DNA from 4 places in the Blautia sp. HA8986 genome. Region 1 is predicted to be linked to each of the others. Evidence: riboswitches for the same ligand, from Rfam matches in the RefSeq annotation. Region 1 holds a riboswitch; each other region holds the start of a gene.
What was found. A riboswitch is a leader RNA that binds a small molecule or an ion and turns the genes downstream of it on or off. The one in region 1 is predicted to bind cyclic di-GMP.
Positions count from the first base shown of each region.

Region 2: another riboswitch for cyclic di-GMP. It lies ahead of AC04Q4_RS05665 (transporter substrate-binding domain-containing protein); the one in region 1 lies ahead of AC04Q4_RS11595 (response regulator).
Region 3: another riboswitch for cyclic di-GMP. It lies ahead of AC04Q4_RS07510 (extracellular solute-binding protein); the one in region 1 lies ahead of AC04Q4_RS11595 (response regulator).
Region 4: another riboswitch for cyclic di-GMP. It lies ahead of AC04Q4_RS10610 (response regulator); the one in region 1 lies ahead of AC04Q4_RS11595 (response regulator).

Region 1 is NZ_JBWLUQ010000001.1:2,503,553-2,507,184, forward strand. Features, by position in the region: gene AC04Q4_RS11595 (response regulator) at 1-1,311, opposite strand, end outside; cyclic di-GMP riboswitch class I at 1,520-1,610, opposite strand; gene AC04Q4_RS11600 (MATE family efflux transporter) at 1,755-3,110, opposite strand; gene AC04Q4_RS11605 (GNAT family N-acetyltransferase) at 3,479-3,632, opposite strand, start outside.
Region 2 is NZ_JBWLUQ010000001.1:1,230,241-1,233,872, reverse strand. Features, by position in the region: gene AC04Q4_RS05670 (MATE family efflux transporter) at 1-816, opposite strand, end outside; cyclic di-GMP riboswitch class I at 1,118-1,193, shown strand; gene AC04Q4_RS05665 (transporter substrate-binding domain-containing protein) at 1,311-2,126, shown strand; gene AC04Q4_RS05660 (ATP-binding protein) at 2,110-3,632, shown strand, end outside.
Region 3 is NZ_JBWLUQ010000001.1:1,606,477-1,610,108, reverse strand. Features, by position in the region: gene AC04Q4_RS07525 (hypothetical protein) at 66-386, shown strand; gene AC04Q4_RS07520 (hypothetical protein) at 519-992, shown strand; gene AC04Q4_RS07515 (helix-turn-helix domain-containing protein) at 1,162-1,494, shown strand; cyclic di-GMP riboswitch class I at 1,638-1,713, shown strand; gene AC04Q4_RS07510 (extracellular solute-binding protein) at 1,813-3,632, shown strand, end outside.
Region 4 is NZ_JBWLUQ010000001.1:2,279,489-2,283,120, reverse strand. Features, by position in the region: gene AC04Q4_RS10615 (hypothetical protein) at 1-885, shown strand, start outside; cyclic di-GMP riboswitch class I at 1,292-1,397, shown strand; gene AC04Q4_RS10610 (response regulator) at 1,510-3,632, shown strand, end outside.

The DNA.
Region 1 (3,632 bases):
TCTGTACCTGTCATTTTTCAGATCACAGACAGCAAAACGGTCAACCAGACGCACCATACTCTGGATCAGCTGTTCCTTGTTAGCATTATCAGAAGCCATTTTTTGCAGCTTTATATTTTCTTCCTTTGCCTCTGTAATATCTCTGAGGAAAATCATGGCATATTCAGAATCTTCTATTTCACCACGCATGATCACATTGCGTACCCAGCGTTCTTTTCCGTTCAGTATGATACGGCATTCCAAACTCAGCTCCGTCTCCAGACCCTTTAATTTTTCTGCGATATAAGAACGATTATAGAAATCTGTTACTGCCTTTTTGTTCTCATCTATAACATAATATTCTACAAAATGACTGATAAGTTCATCCCAGGTATGGCTTTTTTCAAATGCAGTCATCAAAGAAGCTTCCACCTTAAAGGTATCAAAAGAATTTTTTTCCAGATTTACATAATATTCGCATAAATTCGACTTTGTAAAAGCACGGTGAAGGGCAGCTAACTTCTGTTCCTGTATAATTCTTTTTTTCTCTGTATCGATATTAACAAAAATTCCCGCAATCCTGTTGGCCGTACCATCCACGCGGCGTATCACTTCTGCTGATGCACGAAACCACTGATATCTGTTATCCTTCATTCTGAGACGGTATTCTACATTATATTTTATCTGATTGGTCCTATCTGCAATCGCTGAATAAAGCTGATTCATCACCCTTTCTTTATCCTGCGGGTGCAAAAGCTCTGACCAGGAATCAAGTTTATTCGGAAAATCCAGAATATCTTGATAGCCCAGCATTCTTCGAAAAGCATGACTCCAGCTTACATCAACGATTTTGCCGTTTTCGTCACAATCAAAATACCAGTGTCCGGAACAGATTGCTCCGTTTATCAGGGTCAGATTCTCATATTCCCAGTTAACCTGTACAGACATCGCCCAGATTTCCTGACCATTCTTATCTGTTGTATTCTCCTTATAAAGATACACATTGATCGGAGATCCGTCTGCTGTAAGAATCCGCCCTTCTCCTCTCCCTTTGATAAAGGGGAAACGTTCTTCATCCAGAAAGCTGACATTTTCACCGTAAAAAAGATTCTTAAGGGAACCTTTTGTCTGCTTCATAAAAGACTCATATGTATAACCAATATTATATAACAACAGTTCACTTACTGACAAAATAGTCAGCTCTGAATCAAAATAGCCCGTGATCGTGCCTACTCCACCATTATTTACTATTGTTTTCTGAAGTGCCTCAAATACATTATCTCCAAGTGCTGTCATGTTTGAAGAATATATTTTATCTTCATAGTTCCTTATACAACTCATTTCTTAGAAATTCTCCCCCATCTTATGCTATTGCTATCCTGATCCATTCTGCTTTTCATTAATTCCAGCCACGAAAAAAAGGCACCTGTCAGATAAGTCTGCAGGTGCCCTTGCTATGTTTTTTCTAAATCATCACATATTTATATAGCATAAAAAATGCTGGCATTTCTCTTTATCACATCTTTATTCATATAAAAACAGTGGCAACCGGCTGACATGGTCAATTTCTCTGACTTTAGTCCCATTTGGCTTTGCGTCACGGCTTTTCAACCGTTTTGCTCTTTATTATTTTATTTTCTTTGATAAGAATAATACCATAAGTTTACCACGTCAATATATCCCTTTAAATTTTATTAAAATTCCAAGTATTTCTTCTCTCATCGTCCGGTAAGTCTCCGTTGATCTATACAGTTCTGATAGCTGCAGCCACATGATCAGTCAAAATCTCTGGTAATGTTCGTAAGCCACTTATTTCTGAAATAGTGGATGAATACCACAGGCATTTTTTCGAACTCATCCAGAGTCATTATAAAATATACCCAGACAGGCGGCAGTTTTAAAACATATGCTGCAAGGAAAGTAAGAGGAACTGCAACAAGCCACATAAATATGGAATCCACGATCATTCCAAACCTGGAATCACCACCGCCTCTGAAACAGCCGCATATAAGACAGGTATTGATACCCTCTCCCACAAGACGCCAGGTGGTCATAACTATAAAAATGCCAAGATAATAAATGGCTGTCTCTGTCAGTTTATCCCGGTAGAAATCAAGTATCATAGGACGGACTGCCAAAATAATGGCACATCCGATCAGACTTACAATAATTGTTATTATCAGCATACGTTTCCCATATTCTCTTGCTGTATCCTTATGGTCTTTACCAAGCTCCTGGCTGATAATAATGGTAGTAGCGTTGGCAAAGCCGCGACAGGCGATAGCACCAATATTTACCACCATAACAGCAACGGCATTTGCGGCAACCATATCATCACCAATGTGGCCAAGAATCGCTGCAAATGCTGAGCTGGCAAAGCTCCAGACAACATCATTTATTACAGCCGGAGAGGCAATTTTCATAAAGTCCCGAAACAGAATACCAGATTTTGCAAAGAAATATTTTATCCGGAATCTGACATCGGAGCTGTTTAATGAATAGATGAGACAAATCAATACCTCTGCGATTCTGGCAATAACAGTACCAAGAGCAACACCTGTAACGCCAAGCTTTGGAAGTCCAAACAATCCAAAGATAAAGGAGGCATTACAAAGCACATTGACACAAAGAGATACAATGTATGTAACAGAAGGTATCATTATTTTTCCGACACTTCGAAGAGCACTCATAAAAACCTGAGAGAATCCCATAAACATAAAGGAAAATGAGATTACCTTCAAATATTCACTGCCGGCAGCAATAGTATCCGGACTGTTTGTGAAAATCTTCATAATCGTAGTCGGCATGGAAAAGGAGATAACGAAAAATACAAGAGAAACGATCAGCGAGATTCTCTCTGCCAGGCCGAGAATCTTTTCTACTGTCTTTTTATCCCCCTTTCCCCAGTACTGGGCACATAAAACCGAGGTACCTGTGGCCATGCCGTAATATAAACAGAAAAGAATAAATGTATACTGGTTGGCAAGGGACGAAGCCGACATGGCAGTCTGGCTTACATATCCCAGCATTACGGTATCAGCAACATTTACCAGTGTTCCGATCAGATTTTGAATCATGATCGGAAATGCTAATTTTGATGCATATTTCAAGAAATCTTTTTTATTTAACATACAACAGTTCTTCCTTAGTTCTTAGAATTTATAATCCTGTGGCATATCTGACAAAATGCCTGACTGACTCATCTTTCGCAGGCAATCCGTCCATATCGAAGTCCTCAAAATACAGCTCCATCCTGTCATTGAGTGGAAGGAAATTCTCATCTGTCCAGGACCGGTTTTGCAGCACTACTCAGGTCCTCAGTGAATTCCTATAAGCTATTTACTTATAGAGAACAGTATATCATATACCTTACAAAACCGCGAGGTTTTTTCAGTATTCTCCCTAACATGATCCCATTTGCATCCAGCCGTTCACAGCTCATGTGCTATGCAGATGCCGCACTTTATGAAACAAATTTTCCCTGAACAAGCGAACCGCCTTATAATATATATTCCAGCTGCCTTTCTTTTGTCCGCATTCCCATTTTCTCATAAAATTTTTCTGCTGAAATATTACCTGCCCATACATTCAATGTTACTTCATAGCATCCCAGCTGCTTTGCTTCGTTTTTTACATATTCAAACAGGCTTTCC
Region 2 (3,632 bases), 1.3 Mb from region 1:
CATGGAATAGGTCATGACAGAGCTGATGGACTGCATGATAATGGATGGAATACCTACTGCATAAATATGACCGATAATCTGCGGCTCCGGGCGGAAGCCATGGAAACTGAGACGGACCTCATGATTAAATTTATGGTTGCAAAGCCCGGCAACGATACAGGCGATACACTGACCAATCACAGTAGCAACAGCAGCACCTGTTACGCCCATTTTCGGAGCACCAAGAAGACCAAAGATCAGGATCGGGTCAAGGATGATGTTGGTGATGGCACCGCATAACTGGGAGGTCATGCTGAAAATGGTTTTTCCGGTGGATGTAAGCAGTCGTTCAAAGAAGAACTGACCAAAAAGGCCAAAGGAAAAGATCATAACTGTGCTTAAGTATTCGATTCCGAATTTCATGATCTCAGGATCGGAACTGTGTAGCTGGCTGGCATAAAAAGGTTTTACTACAGTAAGTCCAAGAACCAGGAATACCAGATAGCTTAATGCGTAAAGAAAAGCTGCATTGCTGGCTGTGCGGTTGGCTTTGTCAAAATTCTTTTCCCCAAGTGATTTGGAAAGCAGCGCGTTCATACCAACTCCGGTTCCGGCACCTACCGCAATAAGAAGTGTCTGCAGCGGGAAAGCCATGGAAACTGCAGTCAGTGCATTCTCGGACAGCATGGCTACAAAGACGCTGTCCACAATGTTGTATAAAGCCTGCACCAGCATGGAGATCATCATAGGCAGGGACATGTTCAGCACAAGCTTCCCTACGGGCATTGTGCCCATCTTGTTTTCTGCTATGGGAGCAGATGTACTTTTTTGATTCATACTTCCTCCGGTTTAGTGTTTGATAAATATTGGCTAAATAGTGCAGCGGACAAAGAATATCCGCTGCACTGTCTAATTGGATATATTAGCATGAAAATGGACAGCTTTCAATAGTGAAATAAGGTGTCCTGTGAAACAGGCATTTTTTCTTTCTGGAAATCAACTGCTGCAGAACGGTTCTGTGATGAAAAATAAGAGGCATTTTTAAGCATTAAAATGGTAATGTTTTTCTTGTGTACAGTGGAACATGAGAGTATAATAACATTACATTAATGCTTTGGAATAAGTGTAAAAGCTATAATAGGAAAATCAGCAAAGCAGACGAAAGTCTGTGACGCAAAGCTACAGGGCCTGTAAAATGGTCGCCAGTTGCATGAAATGGTGTGCGCTGTCTGTGGGACAGCGTTTTTTTTGACGATGTCATTTCATAAACATAACCATAATGATTTTAGCAGGAATTTAAGTTTGAAAAAATAGCAGGAGATAGAAGGAAAATGAAAGGAAAAAGAGTGATCGCAGGCATTCTGCTTGCGGGAATTTTAGCGGTCATCCTGACAGGGTGTAAAAATACAGACAGCAGTAAAAAAGAAACCGAAAAGCCGGTCATAACGCTTGGAAGCGACAGTTATCCGCCATACAATTACCTGAATGAGGATGGTGTACCGACAGGTATAGATGTAGAACTGGCTACAGAAGCCTTCAAAAGAATGGGCTATCAGGTGAATGTTGTCCAGATTGACTGGGAAGAGAAAAAAGAACTGGTGGAGAGCAGAGAGATTGATTGTATCATGGGCTGCTTTTCCATGGAAGGACGCCTTGATGATTACCGTTGGGCAGGTCCATACATAGCAAGCCGTCAGGTGGTAGCAGTAAACGAGAACAGCGATATTTATAAGCTGAGCGACCTGGAGGGAAAGAATCTTGCAGTCCAGTCTACAACCAAACCGGAAGGCATCTTTCTGAACCGTACGGATGAAAGAATCCCAAAGCTTGGAAATCTGATCAGTCTTGGTCACAGGGAACTGATCTATACTTTTCTGGGGAAAGGGTATGTGGATGCAGTTGCCGCACATGAGGAATCAATTGTCCAGTATATGAAAGATTATGATGCAAGCTTCCGTATCCTGGGAGAACCTCTGATGATCACCGGGATAGGAGTTGCTTTTGCAAAAAATGATGACAGAGGAATCTGTGAGCAGTTGGAACAGACTCTGGAAGAAATGCGTCAGGATGGTACATCCCTGAAAATTATTGGAAAATATCTGGATGATCCGGAGAAATATCTGGAGGTGGATGATCTTGGATATTAAGAGAAAGACAAAAGAAAAACGAATCCAGCTGGTTGGCGGTCTGATTGGAATTTGTGTGGCTGTAGTTTCTCTGTTTTATTTTTTTTATGCGGAAAAAGCGGAAGCAGAGAAAAGGATGGTAGAGATTGTAAACTATGTCAAAGTGCAGTGCTCAACCTATACCCATTATATTGAGTCTTCGGAATCAAAAAGTCTCCTCCGTGCCATTGAAAGTGCCAGACAGATGAGTACAAATATTAATATGGAAACAGAAAACGGAGGTCAGTTAAGCCGAAATTTTCTGAAAGAAAATATTCAGACTCTCTGGGTGGATGGTATCCTTGTGCTGAATACAGAAGGAAAGACGGAATGTGAATACAGCATGGATGAATCTCTGAGCGATGAGATTACAGAGTATCTGCAAAAAGACATTATCATGGATTTTGCAGGATATGAAGAAAGAACTTATTCAGAACGGTTTACCAGGGGAGACGGGTCTCGTATTGACATTGCAGCCTGTGCCAGAAAAGATGCACCGGGTATCGTTGCAGTTTATTATTATACACCACCGGAATTTATCAGAAATTATACACTGACGATACAGGGTCTTTTAAATGGCTATAGTGTCCAGAAAGATGGAACGATTATTGTTGCCGACAATGGGATAGTTGTTGCCAGCAATGATGATAGCCTGTTGGGACAGAATACAGCCGACAACGAAGTTGTTCAGGCAATGAAAAAGCATACAGATAGTCAGCACATTTATCATTTGAAGAATGAAGGAACCGGATGTTATGGAATTATGCTGAAGCAGCGTGATTACTATATTTATGCGTATCTTCAGGATACGGAAGTATTCCATAATCTTCCATTAAGTGTGACAGGTGTCATTTTTCTTTATTTCCTGATATTCAGTATATTCCTGTTCTGGGGATACAAAACTAATCAGGCACATCAGAAACAGGAGCTGGAAAAAGAGGAAAAATATAAAGATGAGCTTCTGATAGCAGCAAAAAAGGCAGAGGCAGCCAATCGGGCGAAGACAGAATTTCTTCAAAGGATGAGTCATGATATCCGTACACCGATCAATGGAATCTGCGGCATGGTCGATATTGCTGACCATTATGCCGACGATGTGGAGAAACAGTCAGAATACAGGGAAAAAGTCAAATCGGCTTCTCATCTGTTGTTGGAAATGCTAAACGATGTTTTGGATATGAGTAAACTGGAGTCTGGAGAAGTGACGCTGGAAGAAATTTCCTTAAATCTGAGCTGTATTTTTGAGGAAGTACTTGTTGTGATCAAGCAGATGGCAGCAGAACGGAATATCCGTATCATTTGGGAAGAAAAAGAAATCATACACTGGAATCTTATTGGAAGTCCGAGTCATATGAAACGTATTCTGATGAACATCCTGTCAAATGCAGTGAAATATAACAAAGAAAATGGAGATATCTATATCAGTTGCAGGGAAATTGTGTCGGATCAGCCAGAAATGACGACGATAGAATTTACCTGCCGGGATAC
Region 3 (3,632 bases), 900 kb from region 1:
GAGAAATAGATGAAGAGATATGCTATGATAGAATCATAACCTGACGTGATGAAGGGGGAAAGCAAATGGATGTAGCTACTATGGTTGCAATCAATAATCTGAACATGATCAATATGATGACTATGCTGCAGGAAGCAAACAATATCGTGATCATGAATGAAAATGGAAAGGAATGGAAAGATATGGACGGATCATTATTAGAGCAGTATATGGGAAGAGAATGTGTGGTAAGCCTGTTTAACGAGGTCGGCGCGATCAAAGGAAAGCTGATGGCAGCAGATGCCCAGTGGGTGCAAGTAGATACTGTAAAGAAAGGAACACAGCTGATCAACCGGAATATGATCCGTAATATTACGTTTGATAAATGTGGAGGTGGATGGAGATGAATTTCTCTATTACAAACTGCCGAAGATTACCATTGTGCTCATAAAAAGAACCACAGCAGACAGGAAGGGATCGTTAATATAATGTGAGATAAAGAATGGTATGCAAAACGTGATCCAAAAACAGACGAACTTATGAAAATCGCAAAGATATATGTGACTGTATATTATGCGGAAAAAGGTGAACAGAAGCTGCATCATTTTAAGAAGTCAATGGATATTGGAAATGGACATGGCGGTATTGTGAGTCAGTTGAAGCATGATAATGAAATGAAGCTTACAGATGAGTGTTGGATCAATTACCAGAAAGGCAAAGGAAATGAAGAGTTCCAAAAGTATATGGAAGATTTGACAGACATGCAGAATCATGTGCTTCCGTATCTGCAGAGCTTTTGTAACCTGGAAGAAAAAGGTGTGAAGGAGAGAAGAGAACTGCAGATAGCAGAAAGAAATGAAGGAAGAGCAGATGAGTGGGGAACAAGCACCGAAGCGAATGCTGTGGTTAAGGATGTGGGAAAAGAAGATAGAAAACTGACACAGCAGAAGCAGGCGGTAGCTGGAAAAGATAAGACGGAGAGAGGGACTGATCGGGGTGTAAGGACGGTGTAGAATAAGCATAACGAGTCGGAGGTCACAAGCGAAAATGACTTTTGCGGAAACGAAAGTATCTTTATATTTTTTATCCGTATACTTCCTATAATGGGAATGAATACTTGCAAAATTGATTGCTAATATTTTTTCATTATTACAGGTACAATAAGAACATGTAATAGCGGAAATGAGGTATAGTTACTTGCAGGTAGAGAAGTATATTGCGGATAAAATAACATCTTTATGTGAAAAGCGTGATATCAGTAAATACAGATTATCGCAACTGTCTGGAATTTCCCAGTCGTCACTGGGAAGGATCATGGCGCAGAAAAACCTGCCGTCGCTGATCACACTTGAAAAAATATGTGCAGCTTTGGGCGTGACATTATCGCAGTTTTTTCAGGAAGGTAATTCAGAGAATCTGACAGAAGAGCAGGAAGAAGTTTTAAGGATATGGAACGATCTGAATACAAATGAGCAGGAAACAGTGATGTCAATGCTGCGTGGACTTCGGAAGTAGGAGAACGGTTCGATGTATATATCGGCTGTTCTTTTTTTTGTTTTTGAACGTTAAAACGGTAATTTTTTTCTTGTGCATAGTAGAACGTTAAAGTATAATAAAATTAGTTTTTTTTGGCATAAGTTTAAAAGCTATATCTATAATAAGGAAATCGGCAAACCAGATGAAAGTCTGGGACGCAAAGCTACAGGGCCTGTAAAATGGCAGCCAGTTGCATAAAATGAGGTGCACTGTCTGTCTGACGGTGCTTTTTTACGGTGTTATTTCATAGGCGTAACAATAATGATTTTATCAGGAAAGAATGAGGAAAATAAAAGTATGAAAAAGGCAAAACGTTGTCTGATTGCAGTGGTGTCAGGTGTACTTGTAGCATCTGCTGTCTTGTCTGGATGTGGACAGTCAAAGAAAGAAGTATCTAAAAATGATGATCATCTTACCGTTTATCTGTGGGAAAATCGTTTGATGAAAAATATTGCACCCTATATCCATGAACAGTTTCCTGATCAGGATATTGAATTTATTATTGGTAACAATGATACCGATTTATACAGTTATTTTAAAGAACATGATGAATTACCGGATATCATAACAGTACGTCGATTCTCTGGAACAGATGCACAGGACTTACAGCCTTATCTTATGGATTTTGCTTCTTATGATGTTGTTTCCAAGTATTATTCTTATGCGGTGCAATATTATAAGAATGAGGAGGATGAAATCCAGTGGCTGCCAATCTGTGGTATTCCGCAGACGATCATTGCCAACAAAACACTGTTTGATCAGTATGGCGTAAAGATTCCAGAAAATTATGAGGAATATGTACAGGCCTGTCAGCAGTTTTATGATAATGGCATAAAACCGTATTCCATGGATCTTGGTGAAGACTGGTCTAATAATGAGATCATCCAGGCGGCGGCAATCGGTGAGTTCACAAGCCTGGATGGTATTGAATGGCGAAACGGTGCAGAGACTGCATCGGATGAAGTAAAGTTTGATGATGCATTATGGAAACGTATTTTTTCAGAAACCAGCCAGTTTCTGAAAGACTCGCACTTTGGTAAAGAAGATATCAATATTGACGTCGATACAGGAATCCAGATGTTTGTCGAGGGAAAATCAGCAATGTTTCATGGACATCCGACGGTTATGCAGCAGCTGCAGAAACAGATGGATGCGGAGCTGACCCGTATTCCTTATTTTTCACAGACATCGGATGAATCCTATGTGTACATGACTCCGTCCTTAAACATTGCATTTAACAAAAACCTGGAAAAAGACCGGGAGAAACTGGATACTGCACTGGATGTGCTGGATTGTATGATTTCAGAAGAGGGGCAAAAACTGATTGCGGATGGAAGCGGTGTTATTTCATTGAATACAGATGTTCCAACCATGATGCAGGATGTGCCTGGACTGGAAGAGGAAATTAACAATAATGCTGTTTATATCCGATATTCCGCTCAAAAATCATTTGATGCAAGTCTTGAGGCTGTTCACGGATTACTGTCAGGGGAAATGGATGAAACACAGGCTTATGATACTTTGCGCAGTGTAATGAATCGTAAAGATCCAGAAGAAAAAGCAACGGTGAATTTTGAAAATGAATATTCCATTTCACTGAACGATAGAAATGGCCGTGATGCAGCATCTTCCATTTTAACTACGATCAGAGAAGAAAATGATGCACAGCTGGCTCTGGCACCATATTATTATTTCACTTCCTCTATGTATAAAGGAGAATGCACCAGCAGCCGGGTTGGCATGATGACAGCGAAGAGTTCAGATACAGCATTATATGTTACAAAAATTAATGGTAAACAGGTTTATGAACTCGTGGAAAATTATTTTGCTGATGCTGATGAGAATTTTTATGTAACCAATAAATACGAATTACCAATTGCATCCGGTATGAAAATGATCGTCAGTCAAGAGGAAAGTGGATTTTCGTTAAAGGACTTAACAGTTAATGATAAGAAAATAGACAAAGAAAAGGAATACTCTATTCTTCTTACAGACACCACAATGTCTGTTTTGACAAAAATAAATCCGAAATGTGAGATTGAACAGCTTAAAGATACAACATTATCAAGTGCATGGACCGAAGCAATGTCAAAAGGACAGCAGCCGTCAGCACCGGA
Region 4 (3,632 bases), 220 kb from region 1:
AGCAGAAAAAAACTAGGAAACAGACTTACCACAGGTGCTTTTGCGTTGCTTATTGCACTGATCGCAGTGGTTTCAGCAACATACGCATGGTATATATACAACACAAGCCGTCATACAACAAAAGTCCGTATGGCAGCAGGAGCAGGCGTCAATCTGCAGATCAGCAATTCCTACAGCGGAACATATGGTTCGGCAGCAGTTCTGGACAGTTTTTCCGGAAGACTGAATCCTGTATCCACCAACCGGATCAGCGGCGGCTTCCAGAAAGTTCTGGGATTTACCAATGGAACCGAGAATCAGTCCAATCTGGTAGCAAGTCTCTTTGGAAAGGGAGATTACAGTGATTATTACAATACCAGCCTTTTTCTGAAAACAAACGGCGATCCTACCGATATTTACATAGCAGACATCGGCTTTGAGGACAGCGATTCGAAGAATCCAATCTCATCTGCGATCCGGGTCGGTTTTGTAGTACATAAAGTTGGAAAAAAACAGCCATCACAGGGTGAATACATTTTTGCCATAAGTGATAAGAAAAACCCGCAGGCAGAATACAATACAGCTAAAGGAAAAGAAGGTGATGTGCTGGATTGCACGAAGACAGACGGAAAATTAAAACCAGTAGCAGTGACTTATCCATATATTTATGCTACTACTTATACCGATCAGAATAGTCAAAACTGGATAGCCACGAAGGTTGGAAAGAACTATGAAGTTTCATCTGGCACACAAAAAATTGCTTCTTCCGTAGGGTATGATGGCGTAAAAATGCGTGTTTATATCTGGATGGAAGGTACCGATGCTGATTGTGTCAATAATGCAGCAGCAGAAGACCCGGCAACTTATAACGTAAATGTAAAACTGGCAGGTATTTCTGCTGAATAAGACAGCAAATATAAATTGAAAGGTCATGGCAGAGCCATGGCTTTTCTTTTATCCTAAATATGCGAAAAAAACAGGATATCATATGGGAGCAAAGTACGCTAATAACAAAGCAAATACAAGCAATAAAAATGGAATTCCCTAAACCAGAACTCCACTTTATATTATTTCTTCAATAATATCTTCATATAAAAAAATATCTCCCCTGGGGCACATCGTTGAGAGGTGCGGGGAGTCCTGTTAATATTACTATATGTATAACAGATAATAATATCAATGTGCAAAATAGCCAAAATTCATCCTAATCCCTGACAATGCAACCTGGCATACGCAAAATACACGGATTTTCTATCCAACATTATTGACGTATGAAAAACTTCATGGTATTTTATTTTTGATAAAAATGGAAATTATTTCAAGGCAAACCTGCTGAAAGGCAGGGCCGCAAAGCCAGAAGGGGCTAAAATCAGTGTGATGTTAAAGAAATATAGTAGGGACGCTGGCAGGTTTTGGAAGGTGTCCTTTTTTGTATGCAAAAATGGATAAGAAAACTGGCAGGGATAGGTTCTCTGTATATAGATAAAAGCAGGATAACGAAGCATGAAACAGAGTGAGGATTTTTATAAAATGGGAAATTATGAAGACAAAATATATTTTTTAAGTGAGACTGTACCGGGACAGACACAGGCCATGTCACAGGCAGTACAGAAAACACTGGAAAATAATGGCGGGGTAGGCATAATGACAGGATATTATGACCAAAACCTGTCTGTTTTATCTGTGAGCAATCTGCTGTTACATAGTACAGGATATACATTCGACTCTTTTATGAAGCAGACAAACGGCTCATTGAAAAATTTCTTTTATGGAGAGGAAGATATACTGGATCGAGATCGTTTTTTGCAGCTTCACGGAGCAGGGGAATCACAGATCCTTACAGCAGACGGTACAGTGAATAATGTACGGCTTTATAAAGAAGATGCGACAGATGAGGCGGGCAGACAGATCTGGGTTATGTCCGTACAGGTCAACTGGGATCATGTAAATCTGGCACTGCTCAATGAGGCTATCTGTTCCGGCTTCTGGTATTTTGACTGTGACGAAAACAGTGAGATTGTGAATGCAAACTGGAGTCATGAATTCCGAAAAATGCTTGGCTATCATGACACTCTGGACTTTCCGAATAAACTGGAATCCTGGTCAGATCTTCTGCATCCACAGGATAAAGAAAGAGTAATGGTGCAGCTTCAGGCGGCAATTAAGGATAAGACGAACCAGATAAAATACCAGGTAGAGTATCGTATGAGAATGAAGGATAATCAATACCAGTGGTTTCGGGCATCGGCAGAAGTAATACGCCGTCTGGATGGTTCTGCCAGCAGGATTGCCGGGATTTTTATTAACATTGATGGGGAGAAAAAAGAAATCATGCAGGCACAAAAATTTGCTGCTTTCCACCGAGCTTTTACGAAAGCAGATCTGTGCGAGTATTATGTGAATCTGGAAGCGAATACTTTTGATACCTTTAAGGTTGAAACATCCCTGATGACAGTCTTTGAACAGAGTCATACATGGGATGAATTGATCCGGCATTTTGTGGATTCCTATGTTGTGGAGAAAGATAAGAAGGCGGTATCCTCTTTTTACGACCGTGGTTATATTGCAGAAAGGCTGAAGGGTCTGGAAACCGAATTGGCTTTGGAGTGCCGTATCACTCTGAATGGAGAAGAACGATGGGTCCGTAATGTGATCATACGCGGCGAGATAGAGGATTCAGAATATGCCATGATCTTTCTGCGGGATATCACAGAGACAAAGGTGGAGAGTGCACGGCATCTGCAGATGGCAGCGGATAATGCTTCCATGGAGCAGCTGATCCAGAGTATTGTGCGTCTGGTTGACCGTTTTGTTGTCTGTGATCTGGAAAATGACAGATATGAATTCTACAATCTGAATGGACAGATGATATATAAACCTCTGGGATTTTATCATGATTTTCAGATGCAGGTTCTTGAAAAATATAAGACACTGGAACCATTGGAAGCTATAGATATCCTGATAGCCCCGGATAATATTCGGAAAAAACTGAAAAGTGAAAATGATATTTATAAGTTTGAGTATTGCAGCCAGGATGAAAAGACTTATAAGATCGCTTCTTACATACCCCTGGAATGGGAGGATGGAAAACTGGTAAAAGTATTGCTGGCATCCATGGATGTGACACAGGAGAAAAAAGCAGAGATTGAATCCCGTCAGGCACTGAAAGAGGCTTACTGTTCTGCAGAAAATGCTAATCGTGCGAAAACAGAATTCCTTTCCAATATGTCCCATGATATCAGGACACCGATGAACGCTATTGTCGGTCTGACAGCGATCGCAGGAGCAAATATTGAGAGTCAGGACAGAGTTATTGAATGTCTCAGCAAGATTACAGAATCAAGCCGCCATCTGCTGGGGCTGATCAATGAAGTGCTGGATATGGCACGTATCGAAAGCGGAAAAATGACGCTGGCACAGGAAGATTTCAATCTGTCAGAACTGGTGGATAATCTTATTACGCTTACGAAACCGGTGCTTGATGAACATAAACATAATTTTGATATACATATTAATCACATTGAACATGAGGATGTCTGCGGTGACAGTCTGAGGATTCAGCAGGTGTTTGTGAATCTGATGAGTAATGCGATCAAGTATACACCGGATGGTGGGAATATTATTTTTTCCATAGAGGAAAAGCCAAATGGATT